DNA from 3 places in the Enterococcus durans genome. Region 3 is predicted to be linked to each of the others. Evidence: predicted binding sites of a transcription regulator. Region 3 holds the regulator's gene; each other region holds the start of a gene.
What was found. The regulator CtsR, encoded in region 3, represses protease genes until heat stress. The targets are predictions, from matches to a motif close to TTGGTCAAAAAAGGTCAAANA.
Positions count from the first base shown of each region.

Region 1: the regulator CtsR is predicted to act here: its motif matches at 6,235-6,255, upstream of clpB (ATP-dependent chaperone ClpB).
Region 2: the regulator CtsR is predicted to act here: its motif matches at 3,548-3,568, upstream of CJZ72_RS09330 (ATP-dependent Clp protease ATP-binding subunit).

Region 1 is NZ_CP022930.1:2,655,942-2,663,843, forward strand. It holds gene lepA (translation elongation factor 4) at 1-634, opposite strand, end outside; gene CJZ72_RS12660 (GNAT family N-acetyltransferase) at 781-2,001, shown strand; gene CJZ72_RS12665 (nucleoside 2-deoxyribosyltransferase) at 2,018-2,512, shown strand; gene CJZ72_RS12670 (hypothetical protein) at 2,505-3,176, shown strand; gene clpB (ATP-dependent chaperone ClpB) at 3,556-6,165, opposite strand; gene CJZ72_RS12680 (lysylphosphatidylglycerol synthase transmembrane domain-containing protein) at 6,639-7,682, opposite strand; gene CJZ72_RS12685 (DUF1294 domain-containing protein) at 7,693-7,902, opposite strand, start outside.
Region 2 is NZ_CP022930.1:1,961,231-1,969,132, forward strand. It holds gene CJZ72_RS09315 (peptide chain release factor 3) at 1-308, shown strand, start outside; gene CJZ72_RS09320 (hypothetical protein) at 438-683, shown strand; gene CJZ72_RS09325 (DUF1827 family protein) at 726-1,046, opposite strand; gene CJZ72_RS09330 (ATP-dependent Clp protease ATP-binding subunit) at 1,210-3,438, opposite strand; gene CJZ72_RS09335 (phosphocarrier protein HPr) at 3,955-4,221, shown strand; gene ptsP (phosphoenolpyruvate--protein phosphotransferase) at 4,221-5,948, shown strand; gene CJZ72_RS09350 (glycosyltransferase family 4 protein) at 6,335-7,339, shown strand; gene CJZ72_RS09355 (glycosyltransferase family 4 protein) at 7,384-7,902, shown strand, end outside.
Region 3 is NZ_CP022930.1:991,669-999,570, reverse strand. It holds rRNA gene CJZ72_RS04825 (23S ribosomal RNA) at 1-2,191, shown strand, start outside; rRNA gene rrf (5S ribosomal RNA) at 2,284-2,399, shown strand; tRNA gene CJZ72_RS04815 (tRNA-Val) at 2,414-2,486, shown strand; tRNA gene CJZ72_RS04810 (tRNA-Lys) at 2,490-2,562, shown strand; tRNA gene CJZ72_RS04805 (tRNA-Leu) at 2,571-2,652, shown strand; tRNA gene CJZ72_RS04800 (tRNA-Thr) at 2,671-2,743, shown strand; tRNA gene CJZ72_RS04795 (tRNA-Gly) at 2,754-2,825, shown strand; tRNA gene CJZ72_RS04790 (tRNA-Leu) at 2,841-2,926, shown strand; tRNA gene CJZ72_RS04785 (tRNA-Arg) at 2,937-3,010, shown strand; tRNA gene CJZ72_RS04780 (tRNA-Pro) at 3,029-3,102, shown strand; tRNA gene CJZ72_RS04775 (tRNA-Arg) at 3,163-3,236, shown strand; gene CJZ72_RS04770 (CtsR family transcriptional regulator) at 3,379-3,846, shown strand; gene CJZ72_RS04765 (ATP-dependent Clp protease ATP-binding subunit) at 3,853-6,333, shown strand; gene CJZ72_RS04760 (peptidase U32 family protein) at 6,521-7,444, shown strand; gene CJZ72_RS04755 (peptidase U32 family protein) at 7,463-7,902, shown strand, end outside.

The sequences.
Region 1 (7,902 bases), 1.3 Mb from region 3:
AGCTATCGTAGACTGAATCAAAGATCAGTGCTTTCAATGGTGCTTCTAAATCTCCAGATGGTGCAGGAACATATTCGACGATTTGTTCTAGGATCTCTTCAATACCGATCCCTGCTTTGGCACTGGCTAAAACTGCTTCGCTTGCATCGAGTCCAATGACATCTTCGATTTCTTGACGTACTCTTTCAGGGTCTGCTGCTGGTAGATCGATCTTATTGATGACTGGCAAGATCTCCAAATCATTATCTAAAGCCAAGTAAACATTTGCTAGTGTTTGTGCTTCGATTCCTTGGGCAGCATCGACGACTAAAACAGCTCCTTCACACGCAGCTAAACTTCGTGATACTTCATAGGTAAAATCGACATGTCCTGGGGTGTCGATGAGATGAAAAATATATAATTCTCCATTTTTAGCTGTATAGTTTAGTTCTACAGCATTTAATTTAATCGTGATCCCACGTTCACGCTCTAGATCCATTGAGTCTAATAGCTGATCTTGCATTTCACGAGACGTCACAGTGTTCGTCTTTTCCAAAATACGATCGGCCAATGTAGATTTCCCATGGTCGATATGAGCGATGATCGAGAAATTCCGAATTTGCTCTTGGCGTTGTTTCATTTTTTTTATATCCATAGCGTCTCCTCTTTTCTTATAATCAGCACTTTCCATTATATCAATGAAAAGAATGAATTTAAAGACTTTTTACCTAGTCGGCTTTAGAAGTTTTTTTGCTGAAATTTTGCTATACTAGTAACAAGTAAATAATTGGAGATGAAAGAATGGATCAAAGAGATTTCAGAGAAAATCTTGAATTAAAACCTGTTACAGAAGAACATGTGGATCAGTTCAATGAATTGCTCTCTTATGTCTTTCAAGTAACTGAAGCGGATATTGAAGAGAGCGGATTTGAAAGCAAGCGTGCCTTTATCCGCTCAAAACGACCAATCCTGGAGTTATCTGAAGTATTTGGTTGGTTCCACGAAGAAAAACTGATTTCACAGATTGCCATCTATCCCTGTGAAGTGAATATCCATGGTACGCCTTATAAAATGGGGGGTGTAACTGGTGTGGGAACTTATCCCGAATACGCAAATCATGGGTTGATGCAAGACTTGATCATCGTAGCATTAGATAATATGCGTAAAAACAAGCAATGGATTTCCTATCTTTACCCTTATAGTATTCCTTACTACCGTCGTAAGGGCTGGGAGATCATGTCTGATAAACTGTCTTTCAAGATACGTGATACCCAGTTACCAAAGCAAGTGCCGGTGAGTGGTATGGTGGAACGATTGCCTGTTGATCATCCGGATGTCTATAAAGTTTATCAAAAATTTGCTGGTCAAAATCATGGTGCATTGTTCCGAAGTGATTTCCACTGGGAAGAATACTGGCGTTTTGAGAATGAGGATGAACGGACGGCTGCTGTTTATTACAATTCTGCTCAAGAGCCGATTGGTGTTCTTTTTTATTGGGTAGCGGAAGAAATTTTCCATGTGAAGGAAATGTTCTATTTGAATCAAGAGGCGCGCAATGGTCTGTGGAATTTCATTTCTGCCCACTTCTCTATGATCTACTGGGTTCATGGCGATATCTATAAAAATGAACCATTAGCCTTTTTGATTGAAGATAGCCAGATCAAAGAACAGATCGAACCTTATTTTATGGCAAGAATCGTTGATGTGAAAGAATTCCTTGCACGTTTTCCTTTTGCCGCTTCTGCCAAACCTTTCCATTTTATCGTGGAAGATCCGGTAGCTCCTTGGAACAATGGTATCTTTGGCTTGGTTTGGGATGAGAATGAACACTTAAAAATAGTCAACGAACCTGTTGGCCAACCTGTTCGTCTTTCTGTTCAAACATTGACTTGTTTGATGATGAATTATCGCAGAGCTTCTTATTTGGCCAGGATCGAACGGATCGAAACAGATAAAGAAACATTAAAGACACTGGAATTGATTATTCCGAATATGGAAGCTTACTTCAGTGATTATTTCTAAATAAAGGATGATAAAAATGAATATATATTTTGCTGCCCCATTATTTGCTAAAAGTGATTTACTCTATAACGCCATGCTTGTAAAGAAGATCCGCGCTGTCTCAGAAGATCTGACTGTTTATTTGCCTCAGGAAAATGAAGCTATCAATGATAAAACAGCTTATGCAGATAGCAAAATGATTGCTTTAGCTGATACGGAAAAAGTTTTAGAAAGTGACTTGATGATTGCTTTACTTGATGGATTGACGATTGACGCTGGCGTTGCTTCAGAAATTGGTGTGGCTTACGCAAAAGGTATCCCGGTCATCGGTCTGTATACCGACAGCCGTCAACAAGGTGGTTCACACCCTAAGAAACTTGAGGCGTTGCAACAAGTCGCGGAAAATCAATTCCATTACCTTAATCTCTATACAGTTGGCCTGATCAAATTAAACGGATCGATCGTTTCTGATGAAACAGAACTGCTAGAAGCGTTGAAGGTCTATTTAAAAGGAGGACAATTGAATGAGTAAAACAGTAAAAAAGGTGCAGATTGCCCTTGTTGTTTTCGGTCTTTTTGTAGTTTGCTACAACATTTTTGAATTTATCACCAATAAATATTCGACGACTCAAGGGATTACATTTATTATTGAATCTTTAGCAGGAATCGTATTGATTTTTCTCCCTCAGATCATGAAGAAATTATTTCATTTGCATATTCCAGATGCTATCGTGCTATTTTATTGGTTTTTCTTGTTTATCTCGGTCTTTTTAGGAACTGGGATGCATTTGATCAGTATCATTTCTTTTTGGGATAAAATCTTACATGCGGTGAGTCCGATGGTGCTGACAGCATTGGGCTATGGACTGATCGGGTTGCTTCTCAAAAAAGCGCCTATTGCTAAAACAAGTCCTTGGTTGTTCTTGCTTTTCGGTTTTGCCTTTGCTGGTCTATGTGGTGTCTTTTGGGAATTCTGGGAATTTCTCTGCGATCAATTCTTAGGAATGAATCTGCAACGATTCGCGGCTTCTGATGGTACACTATTCGTTGGTCGGGCTGCTTTGATGGACACGATGGGGGACTTACTGACGAACACAGTTGGTGCCTTGCTCATGGGGATTTTTGCTTGGGTACAAGGAAAAAATGATCCGGCTTATTTTGAAAGCTACCGTTTAGAGATCATAAAAAGCAAATAGCTGAATGCACCTTACAGTTGTATGACATCTTAAGAAATTAAGTCGAGATTCGCGAAAACTTTTTTTAGTTTTTGAGAATTTCGACTTATTTTTTTCAAAAAGATCAACTTTTCGATGGTTATTCGATTTAATAGGTGCGATAAAAATACCACTTGCTTCCCTATCCCCTTTTTCTCTTCATTAGCTGTAGGTTAGTTTGATGGAGATCTTGTAAACTGAAGCTAATTTACTTTATCTTTCTACTGGATAAAAAAAAGCTTCCTGTTGCCTATCCAATACGCGTGGAACAAAAGTAAGGAATACTTCTGTCCCGCCTCATTTTGGAATGTGCTTCAGGAAGCTATTTTCAACTATCTATTTTATTGGTCAATGTTTCGTATCATACTTCTTCAACTAATTCTTCTGCTTTGAAATGAAGTTTTTCATCAAGTAAAGTGATCGTTACTTTTGATTTTGGTGTAATACGACCTGACACGATTTCTTTTGCCAAAGGTGTTTCCACTTCTTTCGTGATGAAGCGTTTCAATGGACGTGCACCATAAGCTGGCTCATACGCATTTTCAGCGATCCATGTTTTGGCTTCGTCGCTGATCGTCAAGAAGATTTCTTGATGTTCTAGTCGTTTGGCTAATTGTGCCACCATCTTATCGACGATGCCTTTTACATTGTCTAAACTTAACGGTGTGAAGAGGATCGTATCATCGATTCGATTCAAGAATTCGGGTTTGAAATTGCCACGAAGGATCGTTCGCACTTGTTCTTCGACTTCTTCTGGGATCGTACCTTCCGCTGTCACGCCTTCTAGTAATAATTGTGAACCAATATTACTTGTCATGATTAATACGGTATTTTTGAAATCTACGACACGTCCTTTAGAGTCAGTCAAACGCCCATCATCCAACACTTGCAATAAAATATTGAAGACATCAGGATGTGCTTTTTCGATTTCATCGAGTAAAACGATGGTATAAGGATTTCTTCTTACCGCTTCCGTTAGCTGACCGCCTTCTTCATAACCAACATAGCCTGGAGGAGCTCCTACTAAACGAGAGACGGCATGTTTTTCCATATACTCACTCATGTCGATCCGTACCATATGCTCTTCAGAATCAAATAAGTTTTCGGCTAATGCTTTGGCTAGTTCCGTTTTACCGACACCAGTTGGCCCTAAGAACAAGAATGAACCTAACGGACGGTTTGGATCTTGTAACCCAGCACGAGAGCGGATCACTGCATCACTGACTGCATCTACTGCTTCATCTTGTCCGATTACTCGTTTATGCAAGGTTTCGTTCAACTTCATTAGTTTTTCTCTTTCACCTTCAACTAATTTCGTCACAGGAATCCCTGTCAAACGACCGACTACTTGAGCAATCTCATTTTCAGTCACTGATTCTTGCACCATTTTGATGTCACTATCTTTAGCTTTTGCTTCTAATTCTTTTAATTCTTTTTCTAATTGTGGGATCGTTCCATGACGCAAAACAGCGGCACGTTCAAGATCATAATTGTTTTCTGCATCTTCTAGTTCATGTTTTGCTTTATCGATTTCTGCACGTTTAGAAGAAACTGTATTGACTTCTTCTTTTTCTGTTTCCCACTGCATTTTCATTGCATTTGCTTCTTCGCGCAAGTCCGCTAATTCTTCTTGCAAGTTCTTCAATCGCTTCTTGCTAGCATCATCTGATTCTTTCTTTAATGCCGCTTCTTCGATTTCCAATTGCATCAATCGGCGTGTGACTTGGTCCAACTCTGTTGGCATAGAATTCATTTCTACACGAATGGTTGCACTGGCTTCATCGATCAAATCGATTGCCTTATCTGGCAAGAATCGATCTGTGATATAGCGATCAGAAAGTGTAGCAGCAGCAACTAGTGCATTGTCATGGATATTGACTCCATGATGGATCTCAAAGCGTTCTTTTAAGCCACGTAAAATACTGATCGTATCTTCTACTGTTGGTTCCTTGACTAGTACTTTTTGGAAACGACGTTCCAATGCTTTGTCTTTTTCCATATATTGTCGATATTCATCCAACGTGGTTGCTCCGATCAAATGAAGCTCACCACGTGCTAGCATTGGTTTTAGCAAATTACCAGCATCCATGCTTCCTTCGGTCTTGCCTGCGCCGACGATGTTATGGATTTCATCGATAAATAGAATGATTCGACCATCGCTTTTCGTTACTTCTTTAAGAACAGCTTTTAGTCGTTCTTCAAATTCACCACGGAATTTTGCTCCCGCAACCAATGCGCCCATATCTAAAGAAAAAATCGTTTTGTCCTTTAGATTTTCTGGTACATCTTTGCGCACGATTCGTTGTGCTAATCCTTCAACGATCGCTGTTTTACCTACCCCTGGTTCCCCAATCAACACAGGGTTGTTTTTTGTTTTTCGAGAAAGGATGCGGATTACATCACGAATTTCTTCGTCACGGCCAATAATTGGGTCCATTTTACCTGAACGTACTTGTTGGACCAGATCCACTCCGTATTTTTCTAACGCTTTGTATTGTTCTTCTTGATTTTTTGAGGTCACTTTTTCTCCACCTCTCATTTCTTCAATATTGTTTCTAAGTTCTTTTTCCGATAATCCGTTTTTCGTTAAGTACACAGTCAACGGATAATTTTTCAATTTCATCAATGCCAAAATAACCACTTCAGTTGAAAGATATTCGTCACCGAAACTTTCTCTGATTTGGTCAGCTTCATTTAACAAATGAAATAGATTTTGGCTGAGATTTTGACCATATTGGACATTTCCTCCTGATACGGTCGGGTATTCGTCAAGCACACGGTCAACTTCTCTTTCAAAGCCCTCGACGTCTAAGCCGGCATCTGTGTATAGATTACGGCCAAAATGATTTGGTTGTAAAAAAATCTTCCATAAATGGGCAATGTCGATTTCTTGATGTTTCCGAGTGACAGCAATTTGTTGTGCTTCGGCAATCGCTTCTTGTAGCGTAGTTGTCATTTTTTCAATATTCATCTTCTTACCTCCTGAATAAAGAGTATGAATTGTTTTTCATCAATTCTTTACGATTATTATTATACTCGTTTGGTCAATATTGGTCAAAGAATAACGTTGCTTTTCTACCTTTTATCTTACACTTCTTTACCTATTTTTAAAAAAGAAACAGGCTGAAACAAAAAGTGATCTTCTGCTTCCACCTGTTACTATGTTTAGAGAATGTGGACAAATCTAAACGTCAGTTTTGTTACAGACTCTCGAATAAAGGGCGTCCAAAAGTCAGTTTTTTCGGAAATGTCAAAAAAAGTGAGGTTGGGACAAAACTAAAAATCAGTTTTGCCACAGACTCTAACTCCGAATGAACGGTGGGATCAGAAGTAACTCCTTCGGAAATAAGCCGAAATTCACAAAAATTTGAAAAGCAATTTTCGTTCATTTCTTCTTATTTCTCGGAGTTAAACACTTCTGTCTCAACCTCCTCTCTTATTTGATCAATGATTTTGCTCTTTTTCTCTTTTTACTTCTTTGATCTCTTTTTTTAGTACTTTTCTGCGATCAGCTACGACATAAAAGAACCCGTAGATAAATGGCAAAATAAATGAACTGAAACGATAGAGAAGTAAGGATGAAACTGCATCGACAGTCCCGACTAAAGGTTTGAATAATAACAGATAGACAAATTCAAATGAACCGATTCCCGCAGGAGTCGGGATCACGCCAGACAATACTACCGCAAAGCTAATAAATGAAAAGGTCAGTAAGAAATCAATATTCGGATGATTTTCAACCAAGAAGATATATGGCATCACATACCAGAACAAGAGCTTGAGCATATTCCAAAAATAGATTCGGAGCAATGCTGTTCGATCTTTTACGATCATCTGAACTGTTTCTCTTAGTGAATAGATTTGTGTATTGCAAGTATCGACCCATTTTCGCAATCTTTGACTTTTGAATAATTTATTTGACACACTGACAAAGAAAATTTGAAGGTTCAAACTTATTGAGATCAATAACAGAAAAGCAATAATGAGCCCCGTCAAGACGATCCCCGCAATAATGAACCAGATCATGGATGGTCCTTTAGAATAGAATAACGAGAACTGGACAATCAAACCGATGATGGCATACGTGATCACAGCCAGTTTGTACATGATCATGTGCAATGCAGTTACACCAGCGCCTTGAGAGAATTTCATTCCTTTTTTATTGTAGAAATAAATCTCCGAGATCAACGTTCCTGTACCGAACGATACGATCCGATAAAATGCAATATAACAGGATGTCCAGAAGCCGTCAATCGTAGAAAAATCATTGGCGAAAGGTTCTGCAATTTCTTTGATGGAGCGTCCTTCTACAAGTTGATAAAGTGTTCCTAATACTAATGCTGCAACAATAACAACTAAACTTGTCGATAGTAATTCAGCAAATATATCTGCAAATGATTGATTGATCAAATAATAAATAATGGCTAGTATTCCTATCAATAAAAGCAGATTTAAGGCTATTTTTGTTTTTGTTCCTTTAGTTGACATTGACTACTCCTTAATGAAAAAAATAAATCAAAATCAAATCAACGAGTACACCCGCCATAAATCCAATTGTAAATTTCTTTTTTCTCGTTTTATGATGAAAGACTTTTCGTGAAAGCAAGCCACCAATACCGCCGCCTAGTAAACTAACAAAGATCAAATTACTTTCTGGTACGCGCCATTTTCCTTTTTTTGCCTGACGTTTATCATACCCCATCAAACA
Region 2 (7,902 bases), 970 kb from region 3:
GAGCAATCCAATTATACAAAACGTATTTGACTGAAGAATATATCATTGGTGCAGTGGGACAACTACAATTTGAAGTATTTCAGTACCGAATGTTGAATGAGTACAATGCGGAAGTCATCATGTCACCGATGGGGCATAAAATTGCTCGATGGATCGATCCTGAAGATTTAGATGAACGAATGAGCTCAAGTCGTAATATCTTAGCGCGTGACCGTTTTGATCAACCACTGTTCTTATTTGAGAATCAGTTTGCGGAGCGTTGGTTCGCAGATAAATACCCAGATGTAAAATTGAAAAGCTTATTATAAAATAAAAAACTCTTTTCCGATAAATCGGAAAGGAGTTTTTTCTTAATTTGAGAAAAATAAATAAATCTTTATTCTTTAGGTGAATTACAATTGATTTGCGTACCTATAGAAGAGATGAGGTGAAAGATTATGGAGACAGAGGAACAACGTAAAGACAGGATTGCAAAAAAGAAATTAGAAATGCAACGTCTTTGCCGAATGTTGGATATAGAAGACTGGGATCAAAATGAATGGCTTCTCAGAGAAGTACGCTCAATTGTCCAAAAAGAAAAGAAAGCGAAAAAAGAGACGGAAAAATCAACAGGGAACAAAGTAAGAAGTGTGGCAACTTCGAAAAGCATAATGAAGAAACATCTACATACAAAAACTCCTTGAAAGTCAATCTGACTTTCAAGGAGTTGCTCTATTTAATAGCCTTTACATTGCAAACTCGGTATCCAAGTGATGTTTAGGGATAGAAATCTCCACTAACCCAGCTAATTCGATGACTTTGATTTCTTCTTCATGATACACAGCGTCATGGATTTTTTTCAAGAAATATTTTTTTACTTCTTCAATTTCTTTTGGCTGTACTTTTCGATTTTCATTGATCAGCAAGATTTCATTATGTTCAGGGGCTTCAGTATAGACAATTGTCGTATTTCCTGCAGTATACACTTTTACCATATGAGCATCGGTATTCTCTAATTGATTTAATACTAAACGTGAATGGCTATTCGTTACATTAACAAATTTCATGGCGCTCACCTCATTTATGTAGTTTTTTAGATACAACCTTAGTTAATTATAATTTTTTTTTAATCAAATGAACAGTATTTTGATTTCTATAGAAAAAACAAACGCCTATTCTGTCCCATGATGGGGTAGAATAGGCGTTCTGCTTTGATAAAATCCACCAGAATTATTCTGCTTCAGTTTCTTCTTTGACCAAACGTTCTGGTTTTGATGTGATAACGATTTTACCATCTTTATCTAATTTTGCTTTTAGATCGTGGATAGCTGGATGATCTAAGTAGAATTCGGCAATACCATCTTCAATCTGTTCTTGGATCGTTCGACGAAGAGGGCGAGCACCCATTGAAGGATCATATCCTAAATCGACTAATTTTTCTTTAACATTTGTTGGTACTTCAATGTGTAGTTGTTGGGCTGCCAACATATTGTTTACATCATCTAGCATTAGAGTGACGATTGTCATCAAGTTTTCTTTCGATAATGCATTGAATTCAATGATGCCATCAAAACGGTTCAAGAATTCAGGAGTAAAGTAGTTGTTCAATTGATTCAAGACAGAGCGAGTGACACCTTCTCTTGCTGCACCAAAACCAACATTTGCTTCTACTTTTCCAGTACCAGCATTACTTGTCATGATGATGATCGTGTCTTTGAAGCTGACTGTTCGCCCTTGTGCATCCGTTAGTCGGCCATCATCTAGGATCTGTAAGAACATGTGCAATACATCAGGATGTGCTTTTTCCACTTCGTCTAAGAGAATCAAGCTGTAAGGATTACGACGAACTTTTTCAGTCAATTGGCCTGCTTCTTCGTATCCAACGTAACCTGGAGGAGAACCGATCAATTTAGACACACTGTGTTTTTCCATGTACTCAGACATATCGAAACGAATCATTGAATCTTCAGAACCGAATAGTTCAAAGGCTAATTGTTTCGCTAACTCAGTTTTACCTACACCAGTTGGCCCTACAAATAGGAACGAACCGATTGGACGATTTTTCTTGTTTAGACCAACACGATTGCGGCGGATGGCTTTTGCTACTCGATCCACTGCATTATCTTGCCCAATGACATGTGCTTTTAAATCACTTGCAAGATTTTTCAATTGTGTTTGTTCTTTTTCTTTTAATTCGCCGACAGGAATACCTGTACGTTGTTCGACGATTTTTTCCATATCTTTTTCAGTAATGACAGGTGTTTCTTCATCTGTCAATTGGCGTTCTTTCATTTTTTGCAATTTGTTGATTTGGTCACGATAATAAGCTGCTTTTTCGAAATCTTCTTCTTTTGAAGCTTGAGTCTTTTGTTCTTCTGCTTCTTGAAGCTTCTTATCGATCGTTTTAGGATCAACGATTTGGATCGTTAAGTTTTTCTTTGAACCAGTTTCGTCTAATAAGTCAATGGCCTTATCTGGTAAGAATCGGTCTTGGACATAACGATTCGATAAAATAGCAGCGGCTTCGATTGCTTCATCTGTATATTTGACATGATGATAATCTTCGTAACGTTTTTGCAATCCTTTTAGGATACTGATTGTTTCCTTCACTGTAGGTTCGTCTACTCGGACTGGTTGCATGCGTCGTTCTAATGCTGCATCTTTTTCAATGATCCGGTACTCATTCAAAGTTGTAGCACCGACCATTTGGAGTTCACCACGGGCAAGAGCAGGTTTCAAAATGTTTCCAGCATCCATATTTCCATCTCCGGCAGAACCTGCACCAACGATTTCATGGACTTCATCAATAAACAAGATCACATTTTCTGCTTGCTTGATTTCTTCAATCAATTTTTGCATGCGTTCTTCAAATTGACCACGGATACCAGTACCTTGAACTAAGGAAACGACATCTAACCGAATGACTTCTTTATCCATCAATTTTTGTGGAACATCACCGTCGACGATTTTTTGTGCAAGGCCTTCGACTACTGCTGTTTTACCAACACCTGGTTCACCAATCAATACAGGATTGTTTTTGGTCCGACGATTTAGGATCTCAATGACTCGTTTGATCTCATCATCTCTGCCGATCACTGGATCGATGTCTCCTTGACGTGCTTGTTCTGTGATGTTGATACCATATTCACCGAGTAAGCCATCTGTATTTCCTTGAGGTGGTTGCCCGCCATTGAAATTGTTGTTTCCACCAAATTGAGTTGGTGGTGTTTGTTCCATGTTTCCTTGTTGTTGCATTTGGCGTGACATTGATCGAAATAGATCGTCTAAACTGCCAAAACCAAAAGGATCATTTTGGGCCATACTTGTCAGACCTCCATTTTGCTGATTTTTGATTTTTTGATAACAACTTTGACAATAGTCCAGCTGTGTTCGCTGACCGTTTACTGTTGCATATAAGTGGATCGTTGCTTCATTTTTACCACAATTTTGACAAAGCATAAATGATTCACGTCCTTTCAGTTAATTACATTTCTATTTTACAACCTGTTTTTATTAAGGTAAAAGAATAACCCTCATCATTATAGGTAGTTAAGAAAGGTGGAAAATGTAGTTGACCATTCCTGACCTTTGAGTTCTATTATACTAAATTTATTAACCGACGCAAGTATTTAGTTTGATTTGAGAAGGAAAGTGAATAGTAGTGGAGCGATGCTGATAGAATAAGGAATAGAACATCATTCAACGATGATTTAAAATTCGTTCTGAAAATAACTTTCATGGTCAGAGTGAACGCATAGCCCTTATTGATGTTATGATATCCGCTGTCATTTTTAAAAACCATATGAAATATTTTTATACACTTTTGAGTGAATTTAAATGAAAACTGTTGTATCTGTCGGCAAAAAATGGTAATCTTTACAGATGAAAGGGTACTACTTCTTAGCGTTCCTAATGAATGCTAAAAAAGAAAACCCTCACATAAAAACAACACTCACTTAAAGGAGACCGATTAATATGGAAAAGAAAGAATTTCACGTAGTAGCAGAAACTGGGATCCACGCACGTCCAGCTACATTATTAGTACAAACAGCAAGCAAATTTAACTCTGATGTAAACTTAGAGTATAAAGGTAAATCAGTAAACTTGAAATCTATCATGGGCGTTATGTCTTTAGGTGTAGGCCAAGGTTCTGACGTTACTATCACAGCTGAAGGTGCTGACGAAGCGGATGCAATGGCAGCTATCGTTGAAACAATGAAGAAAGAAGGCTTATCTGAATAATGGTTGAAATGCTAAAAGGGATTGCCGCTAGTGACGGAGTTGCCGTTGCAAAAGCTTACCTGCTAGTTCAACCGGATTTAACATTCAGTAAGACAACAGTAGAAGATACTTCTGCCGAAGAATCTCGTTTAGATGATGCTTTAGCTAAATCTACTGAAGAATTGCAGCAAATTCGTGAAAAAGCAGCGCAAAGCTTAGGTGAAGCAGAAGCGCAAGTATTTGACGCTCATTTGATGGTTCTTTCAGATCCAGAAATGGTTGGCCAAATCAAACAAAATATCAAAGATAACAGTGTAAACGCTGAATCAGCGCTAAAAGAAGTTACTGATATGTATATCGGTATGTTCGAAGCGATGGAAGACAACGCATATATGAAAGAACGTGCGGCAGACATCCGTGATGTTGCAAAACGTATTTTAGCACATCTATTAGGAGTGACATTACCAAATCCATCAATGATCAACGAAGAAGTGATCGTTGTTGCACATGATTTGACTCCTAGTGATACAGCGCAATTAGACCGCAAATATGTTAAAGCGTTTGTAACTGATATCGGCGGACGTACTTCACATTCTGCCATCATGGCTCGTTCTTTAGAAATTCCAGCAATCGTTGGAACAAAAGAGATCACTGCTAAAGTCAAAGAAGGCGACATTTTGGCTGTCAATGGGATCGAAGGCGATGTAATCGTTCACCCAACTGACGAACAAAAAGCTGAATTTGAAAAAATCGGTGCTGATTACGCTGCTCAAAAAGCAGAATGGGACAAACTAAAAAATGCTGAAACAGTTACAGCTGATGGCAAGCATTTTGAGTTAGCCGCAAACATTGGTACACCAAAAGATCTAGTTGGTGTTCACAACAATGGTGGTGAAGCAGTAGGACTTTACCGTACTGAATTCTTGTACATGGATTCTCCTGACTTCCCTACTGAAGATGATCAATATGAAGCGTATAAAGCGGTTCTTGAAGGAATGGATGGTAAACCAGTCGTTGTTCGTACAATGGATATTGGTGGCGATAAAGAATTACCTTATCTGCAATTACCTCATGAAATGAATCCGTTCTTAGGCTATCGTGCACTACGTATCAGCTTGTCTGAATTAGGTGACGAAATGTTCCGTACACAAATGCGCGCATTGTTACGTGCATCTGTTCATGGAAACTTACGCATCATGTTCCCAATGGTAGCGACTCTTAAAGAATTCCGTGCAGCGAAAGCAATCTTTGAAGAAGAAAAACAAAAATTAGTGAGCGAAGGCGTGGAAGTATCTGATACGATCCAAGTCGGCATCATGATTGAAATCCCTGCAGCAGCTGTCTTAGCAGATAAGTTTGCGAAGGAAGTTGACTTCTTCTCAGTAGGTACGAATGACTTGATTCAATACACAATGGCAGCTGACCGTATGAACGAACGTGTATCTTACTTGTATCAACCTTATAACCCTTCAATTTTACGTTTGATCAAAAACGTGATTGATGCAGCACATGCTGAAGGTAAATGGGCTGGTATGTGTGGAGAAATGGCTGGAGATCAAACCGCTGTTCCTTTACTTGTAGGTATGGGATTAGATGAGTTCTCAATGAGTGCGACATCTATCTTAAAAACACGTAGTTTAATGAAACGTTTAGACACAACGAAGATGGCGGAACTTGCTGATCGTGCTTTGAAAGAGTGCGACACAATGGAAGAAGTCGTTGAACTTGTTAACGAATACGTAAAATAAACAAGCTAGCAAAAAGAGGCCGGAACAGAAGTATTCAACTCCGAGAAATAAGAAGCGATTCACGGAAATTGCTTTTCAAATTTTTGTGAATTTCGGCTTATTTTCCCGAAGGAGTTGCTTCTGCTCCCGCCGATTATTCATTTTTTAGAGCGTGAGGCAAAAGTAAGAAATACTTTTGCCTCACGTTCTTTTTTTATGACTTTAGAAAATCCAGTGATTATTACAGATAGGCATCAACAAGTCATCTAGATTTTTTGAATAATAATCAATAGATGATTAAAATAAGCAAAAAACGCATTATTTGCTGAACCTTTTAAAAATAGGGCTTAAGTTTGAGTGACAGTTTCCGTGCTATGTTATACTATATAAGTGAAGGAGGACGTAAATTGAAGGTATTATTATATTTTGAAAGTGAAAAAATGCTGGCAAAATCTGGTATCGGACGTGCACTTGACCATCAAAAACGTGCTCTAAAAGATGTAGGAGTTTCGTATACATTAGATAATAAGGAAGACTATGATATTTTGCACATCAATACATATGGTATCAATAGTCATAACATGGTTAATCAGGCGAGAAGAGATGGGAAAAAAATCGTTTATCATGCACACTCGACGGAAGAAGATTTCCGTAACTCGTTTATTGGCTCAAATCAATTGTCGCCCCTAGTCAAAAAATACTTAGTGGGACTATACAGTAAAGCGGATTACTTGGTTACGCCCACTCCTTATTCAAAACAATTATTGGAAGGCTATGGACTTACTGTACCGATTCAAGCAATTTCAAATGGAATCGATTTAGAAAAATATCGTCCTGATCCAATCAAGGAATTAAAATTCCGTGAACATTTTCAGCTTTCTGAAGATCAAAAAGTGATCATTTGTGTCGGGCTTTTCTTTGCCCGTAAAGGCATCATTGATTTTGTCGATATTGCTAAAAAAATGCCAGAATATACATTCATCTGGTTTGGACATGTGCCCATGTATTCGATCCCTAAAAATATTCGAAAAATTGTCAAAGAGGATCATCCTGACAATGTGATTTTTCCCGGATACATCAGTGGGGAGATTATTGAAGGGGCTTATTCTGGTGCAGATTTATTTTTCTTTCCTTCTTATGAAGAAACTGAAGGAATCGTCGTTTTAGAAGCACTAGCAAGCAAACAAAATGTTCTCGTACGAGACATTCCGGTGTATAATGGTTGGTTAGAAGACAAAAAAAATTGTTATATGGGAAATACGAATGATGAATTTTGCGAGATGATCAAAAGTATCATGGAAGAAGAAGTTCCTAGTTTGGTAGAAGCCGGGTATCAGACAGCCCAAGAGCGCAGTATTGAAAAAATTGGTGAGCAACTTCGAAATGTTTATCTGCAAGTACTTGATGAATAACATTATTCTAAAATAAAAACAGGGTAGTTTGGAGGCGAAAAAACATGAAAATTGGCTTTTTTACCGATACCTATTTTCCGCAGGTAAGCGGAGTTGCGACCTCAATAAAAACCTTAAAAGAAGAGCTAGAAAAAAATGGACATGAGGTATATATTTTTACAACGACTGATCCCAATGCTGATAAATTAGAAAAAGATGTGATCAGGATGCCAAGCGTGCCATTTGTTTCATTTAAGGATCGTCGTGTAGTAGTGAGAGGAATGTGGTATGCCTATTTGGTAGCTAAAGAATTAGAATTGGAACTGATCCATACACATACAGAGTTTGGTGCTGGAATACTTGGGAAAATGGTCGCCAAGAAATTAAAAATTCCTTTGATCCATACGTACCACACGATGTATGAGGACTACTTGCACTATATCGCAAAAGGTAAAGTGCTTCGCCAGTCCCATGTGAAGTATCTTTCACGGTTGTTCGCCAATCACACAACAGGCGTTGTTTGTCCAAGTGAGCGGGTAATCGACACGTTAAGAGGCTATGGTGTCGTGACACCATTACGTGTG
Region 3 (7,902 bases):
ATCTACCCATGTCCAGGTTGAAGGTGCGGTAAAACGCACTGGAGGACCGAACCCACGTACGTTGAAAAGTGCGGGGATGAGGTGTGGGTAGCGGAGAAATTCCAAACGAACTTGGAGATAGCTGGTTCTCTCCGAAATAGCTTTAGGGCTAGCCTCGGATTTGAGAATGATGGAGGTAGAGCACTGTTTGGACTAGGGGCCCATCTCGGGTTACCGAATTCAGATAAACTCCGAATGCCATTCATTCATATCCGGGAGTCAGACTGTGAGTGATAAGATCCATAGTCGAAAGGGAAACAGCCCAGACCACCAGCTAAGGTCCCAAAATATATGTTAAGTGGAAAAGGATGTGGGGTTGCACAGACAACTAGGATGTTGGCTCAGAAGCAGCCACCATTTAAAGAGTGCGTAATAGCTCACTAGTCGAGTGACCCTGCGCCGAAAATGTATCGGGGCTAAACATATTACCGAAGCTGTGGAGTACACCATGAGGTGTATTGGTAGGAGAGCGTTCTAAGGGCGTTGAAGGCAGATCGTGAGGACTGCTGGAGCGCTTAGAAGTGAGAATGCCGGTATGAGTAGCGAAAGACAGGTGAGAATCCTGTCCACCGAATGACTAAGGTTTCCTGGGGAAGGCTCGTCCGCCCAGGGTTAGTCGGGACCTAAGCCGAGGCCGACAGGCGTAGGCGATGGACAACAGGTTGATATTCCTGTACTCGTTGTTTTTGTTTGAGCAATGGAGGGACGCAGGAGGCTAAGGAATGCAGACGATCGGAAATGTCTGTCCAAGCAGTAAGTCTTGATAGGAGTCAAATGCTTCTGTCTACACGGATAAGCTGTGATGGGGAGGGAAATAATAGTACCGAAGTTCCTGATGTCACACTGCCAAGAAAAGCTTCTAGTGAGAAAACAATGACCCGTACCGCAAACCGACACAGGTAGTCGAGGAGAGAATCCTAAGGTGAGCGAGAGAACTCTCGTTAAGGAACTCGGCAAAATGACCCCGTAACTTCGGGAGAAGGGGTGCTGATCTTTGATCAGCCGCAGTGAATAGGCCCAAGCGACTGTTTATCAAAAACACAGGTCTCTGCAAAATCGTAAGATGAAGTATAGGGGCTGACGCCTGCCCGGTGCTGGAAGGTTAAGAGGAGTGCTTAGCGTAAGCGAAGGTACGAATTGAAGCCCCAGTAAACGGCGGCCGTAACTATAACGGTCCTAAGGTAGCGAAATTCCTTGTCGGGTAAGTTCCGACCCGCACGAAAGGCGTAACGATTTGGGCACTGTCTCAACGAGAGACTCGGTGAAATTTTAGTACCTGTGAAGATGCAGGTTACCCGCGACAGGACGGAAAGACCCCATGGAGCTTTACTGTAGTTTGATATTGAGTGTCTGTACCGCATGTACAGGATAGGTAGGAGCCGTAGAAATCGGAACGCTAGTTTCGATGGAGGCGCTGGTGGGATACTACCCCTGCGTTATGGCCACTCTAACCCGCACCACTGATCGTGGTGGGAGACAGTGTCAGATGGGCAGTTTGACTGGGGCGGTCGCCTCCTAAAAGGTAACGGAGGCGCCCAAAGGTTCCCTCAGAATGGTTGGAAATCATTCGAAGAGTGTAAAGGCAGAAGGGAGCTTGACTGCGAGACCAACAAGTCGAGCAGGGACGAAAGTCGGGCTTAGTGATCCGGTGGTTCCGCATGGAAGGGCCATCGCTCAACGGATAAAAGCTACCCTGGGGATAACAGGCTTATCTCCCCCAAGAGTCCACATCGACGGGGAGGTTTGGCACCTCGATGTCGGCTCGTCGCATCCTGGGGCTGTAGTCGGTCCCAAGGGTTGGGCTGTTCGCCCATTAAAGCGGCACGCGAGCTGGGTTCAGAACGTCGTGAGACAGTTCGGTCCCTATCCGTCGCGGGCGTTGGAAATTTGAGAGGAGCTGTCCTTAGTACGAGAGGACCGGGATGGACTTACCGCTGGTGTACCAGTTGTTCTGCCAAGGGCATTGCTGGGTAGCTATGTAGGGAAGGGATAAACGCTGAAAGCATCTAAGTGTGAAGCCCACCTCAAGATGAGATTTCCCATTTCTTTAAGAAAGTAAGATCCCTGAGAGATGATCAGGTAGATAGGTCAGGAGTGGAAGGCCAGTGATGGTTGGAGCGGACTGATACTAATCGATCGAGGACTTAACCAAATGGTTAAAAGAAAAGAACTCGGACATTACTTAAACTTCAAATCCAGTTTTGAGTGAGCAAAATGCAAACTCAATAAAAGATAACACCACAGTGTGGTGGCGATAGCGAGAAGGATACACCTGTAACCATGCCGAACACAGAAGTTAAGCTTCTTAGCGCCGATTGTAGTGAGGGGTTGCCCCTTGTGAGAGTAGGACGTCGCCACGCTTGAATTATCTTATGGAGGTTTAGCTCAGCTGGGAGAGCATCTGCCTTACAAGCAGAGGGTCAGCGGTTCGATCCCGTTAACCTCCATATGAGCCGTTAGCTCAGTTGGTAGAGCATCTGACTTTTAATCAGAGGGTCACAGGTTCGAGCCCTGTACGGCTCATATTTTTTGCGGGTGTGGCGGAATTGGCAGACGCACTAGATTTAGGATCTAGCGCCTTACGGCGTGGGGGTTCAAGTCCCTTCACCCGCATTATATGATTTTACACATGCCGGCTTAGCTCAGTTGGTAGAGCATCTGATTTGTAATCAGAGGGTCGAGGGTTCAAATCCTTTAGCCGGCATCATAACCACGCGGAAATAGCTCAGTGGTAGAGCACCACCTTGCCAAGGTGGGGGTCGCGGGTTCGAACCCCGTTTTCCGCTTTGCCAAAGCAATACGCCGGGGTGGCGGAACTGGCAGACGCACAGGACTTAAAATCCTGCGGTGAGTGATCACCGTACCGGTTCGATTCCGGTCCTCGGCATTACAAATATGCGCCCATAGCTCAACTGGATAGAGTGTTTGACTACGGATCAAAAGGTTAGGGGTTCGACTCCTCTTGGGCGCGTAGTCTTTTTTATATCTTCGGGAAGTAGCTCAGCTTGGTAGAGCACTTGGTTTGGGACCAAGGGGTCGCAGGTTCGAATCCTGTCTTCCCGATTTTTTGTTTTTAATTGCTTTTACTTTCAAGTTGATTTATAATTTGAATGAACTGAATATGCGCCCATAGCTCAACTGGATAGAGTGTTTGACTACGGATCAAAAGGTTAGGGGTTCGACTCCTCTTGGGCGCGTTAATACGGAATGGTTTATTCCGTATTTTTTTTATATATTTTAATAAATACTAAGGTAAAGATGAAGAAAAGTCATTCTTCTTTCTTTCTGATATTAAATTCGTTATAATTAAGGTCAATATTAGTCAAAGGAATGAGTAAGATGGCACATCAGAATACCTCGGATTTAATTGAATCTTATATAAAGAAAATTTTGGAAGATAATGAAATGATTGAGATTCGTAGGATTGAAATGGCAGACCTCTTTAATTGCGTTCCTTCTCAAATCAACTATGTCATCAATACGAGATTTACGATTCAACGTGGATATCTAGTTGAAAGTAAGCGGGGTGGCGGAGGCTATATACGTATTGCAAAAGTAAGGATTTCTGATAAAAGACATATGCTGGAACAAATCAATCAGCTGTTTGATGAAACGATCAGTGAAAAAAATGCGTTTGCGATTATCCAAAAGCTATATGAAGATCAAATGATTTCAAAAAAAGAAGGAAATTTAATGTTAAGTGCAATTGCTAAAAGTACACTTAATTTTAGTGAATTAGAAGACTATACACGTGCTAGGATTCTTCGAGCCTTTTTAGAACGTTTAAGTTATGAAGATGGGAAGTGAACATAAATGGAAGAACTTTTTACAGAAAGAGCGCAACAAGTATTAGAAATTGCGCAAAAAGAAGCAAAAAAATTCAAACATCAGTCTGTTAGTTCTGAGCATATCTTGTTAGCCTTAGTACTCGAACCAAATGGTATCGCTGGGAAAGTCTTGCGAGAAGTGGGGCTTAACGAAACGGATATTTATGAAGAGATCGAACATTTAATTGGTTATGGGATGGTCAATTCGTATCCTCAGGGTGTATTTCTTCCATATTCCCCAAGGATGAAACAAATATTTGCATTGGCGAATAGCGAAGTAAAGAAAATGGGTTCGCAAAAAGTCGGTACAGAGCATATTTTGTCTAGTCTGTTGAAGGATGAAAGCATCATGGCTGCTCGTATCATGATCAATTTAGGAATCAGTTTAACGAAAGTACGCCAATCACTGAAACAAAAAATGGGCTTGAAAAATGATACTCGTAATGGTGGACTACGTCGTCGAAACCCACAAGAGAAGCGCCAAATGGTAAAAGGTACACCAACTTTGGATTCTTTAGCAAGAGATTTAACGCAACTAGCTAAAGAAGGCAAATTAGATCCAGTAGTAGGACGTTCAAGAGAAGTAAAACGCTTGATCCAAATCCTTAGCCGCCGCACTAAAAATAATCCAGTATTAGTGGGTGAACCTGGTGTAGGTAAAACAGCTATTGCGGAAGGACTTGCACAAAAGATCATCTTGGGTGAAGTGCCTGAAGAGATGCAGGAAAAACGCTTGATGATGCTCGATATGGGCTCATTAGTTGCGGGTACAAAGTATCGTGGTGAATTTGAAGATCGAATGAAAAAAGTCATTGATGAAATTTATAATGATGGCCAAGTGATCTTATTTATTGATGAGTTGCATACGCTGATCGGTGCTGGTGGAGCAGAAGGCGCAATTGATGCTTCGAACATTTTGAAACCAGCGTTAGCTCGTGGTGAGTTACAGACGATCGGTGCAACGACTTTAGATGAATACCAAAAGTACATTGAAAAAGACTCAGCATTGGAAAGACGTTTTGCCCGTATTCAAGTGGATGAACCAACACCGGAGGAAGCAGAAGAAATCTTGCGCGGACTACGCTCAAGATATGAAGAACATCATAATGTAGAAATCACAGATGAAGCTGTACGTTCTGCTGTCAATCTCTCTGTACGTTATATCACTTCCCGACAATTACCCGACAAAGCGATTGATTTGATCGATGAATCAGCTGCAAAAGTTCGTTTAGATCAGACAGATGATCTATCTAAATCGGCGATGGTCAAGTTAGAAATCGATACTTTTGTGAAAGAAAAAGAACGAGCTATCCAGAAACAAGACTTTGAAACGGCAGCTCAATTCCGCAGACAAGAAAAAGCAATGCGTAAAAAACTAGATAAGTTATTATTGCTTGAAGAAAAACACGAAAATGGTTATGCGAACCGTGTAACTGAAGAGGATGTGGCGACTGTCGTTTCCGAATGGACAGGTGTCCCACTTCAACAGTTGGAAAAGAAGGAAAGTCAGCGGTTATTAGAACTAGAAGCATTACTACATGAACGTGTAGTTGGACAAGATGAAGCAGTTAAGGCAGTGTCGCGTGCGATCCGACGTGCTCGTAGTGGACTGAAAGACCCTAATCGTCCGATAGGCTCATTCATGTTCTTAGGACCAACGGGTGTCGGTAAAACGGAGTTGGCTAAAGCATTATCAGAAGTGATGTTTGGCGATGAAAACTCGTTGATTCGTGTGGATATGTCTGAATTTATGGAAAAATACAGCACAAGTCGTCTAATTGGTTCACCTCCAGGATATGTTGGGTATGATGAAGGTGGACAATTGACAGAAAAAATCCGCCAAAAACCTTATTCGGTGATTCTATTAGATGAAGTGGAAAAAGCCCATCCAGATGTTTTCAATCTGTTATTACAAGTACTAGATGATGGTCACTTAACAGATTCTAAAGGCCGAAAAGTTGATTTTCGAAATACGATCATGATCATGACTTCAAATATTGGAGCGACACAAATTCGAGAAGAAAAGAATGTTGGCTTCAATGTCCAAGATATTACAAAAGATCATAAAGCCATGCAAAAACGTATTTTAGAGGAATTGAAGAAAACGTTCCGTCCAGAATTCTTGAACCGTATCGATGAAACGGTAGTATTCCATTCTCTAAGCAAAGAAGAAATTCATGCGATTGTTGAGATCATGAGTCGTGCGATCGTCAAACGATTAAAAGACCAAGATATTCAAGTGAAAATCACACCGGCAGCAGTTGATGTGATTGGTAAAGCGGGATTTGATCCTGAGTATGGTGCTCGTCCGATCCGTCGCGCCCTACAAAAAGAAGTAGAAGATCGTTTAAGTGAAGCTTTACTAGGTGGCGAGATCCATTTAGGCGATCAAGTCACAGTGGGCGCCTCGAAAGGGAAAATCACTTTAAACGTTCGCTTACCAAAAAAGGCAACAATTGAATCCTAATGATTAAAAAGAGCGGTTTTTTATCTCTCCTAACGTAAACATTACGTGGAGAGATAATAGCCGTTCTTTTTTATTATGTGCAGTTTTTCTTGTGAAGAGATTTTCAAAAATCCAACAATAAATATAAGAAGTATTGGAAAGTTTTTTAAGCTATGCTACTATTATGGAGTTGTAGGAGGAGGAACTAATGATCGAAATCATAACTACTGTAGAATCTTTTGAACAAGCGAAAGAGCTGATTGAAGCTGGGACGGACACTTTATATTTTGGCGAAGAGTTATTTGGCCTAAGATTACCCGCGTCATTCTCGAGAGAAGAACAACGCCAATTAGTTGAATTGGCTCATCAATATGGCAAACAAGCAAATATTGCGGTGAATGGCATTATCCATCCTGAAAAAATGAAAAAAGTTCCAGAATACCTGAAATTTCTAAAAGAAATCGGGGTCGATAAGATCACGGTGGGCGATACTGGGATTATTTATACAATGAAAAAATACCCTGAATTGAGTATTCCATATATATTTGACGCAGAAACATTGGTTACAAGTGCAAGACAAATCAACTTTTGGGCGAAAAAAGGAGCGACTGGTGCAGTACTGGCACGTGAAGTTCCGTTTGAAGAAATGAAAAAAATGGAAGAGAAATTGACGATTCCTGTCGAAGTACTCGTGTATGGTGCTACATGTATCCATCAATCGAAACGGCCGCTTTTACAAAATTATTATCATTTTACGAAGCAAGAGGAGCGAGCAGACCGTGACAGAGGGCTCTTTCTTTCTGAACCTAAAAAAGAAGAAACACATTATTCCATTTATGAAGATACACATGGTACACATATTTTTGCAAGCAACGATCTAAATCTTTCCAAAGAATTGGGTGAACTTTATGCGCATCACTTCCGTACATGGAAATTAGACGGATTATTTACACCAGGAGTAAATTTTGTAAAGATCACACAAGAATTTGTAAAAGCCAAAGACTTGCTACTTGCTGATTCATGGAATAAAGAACAAGCTGAAGCAATTTGTGCTGCAATCAACGAATTACATCCAACAAATCGTGAATTAGATACAGGCTTCTTTTATATTGATCCTGAAGCCATCAAGTAAGGAGTAGACAAAAGAAAAATGACAACAAAACGAAAATTAAAACGTCCGGAAGTCTTAGCTCCGGCAGGAACACTTGAAAAATTAAAAACAGCGATCCATTATGGTGCAGATGCTGTGTACATTGGCGGTAATGCTTATGGTTTGCGGAGTCGTGCCGGTAATTTCACCTATGAAGAAATGGCTGAAGGTGTTGCTTTTGCCAAAGAACATGATGCAAAAGTATATGTTGCTGCGAATATGGTCACTCATGAAGGAAACGAAGAGGGAGCAGGAGAATTTTTTAGAAGTCTGCGTGATGTTGGCATTTCAGCGGTGATCGTTTCAGACCCTGCCTTAATCGAGATTTGTGCAACGGAAGCACCTGGTCTACCTATCCATCTTTCTACCCAAGCCTCTGCAACCAACTTTGAAACGCTTGAATTCTGGAAAGAAGAAGGATTAGAACGTGTCGTCTTGGC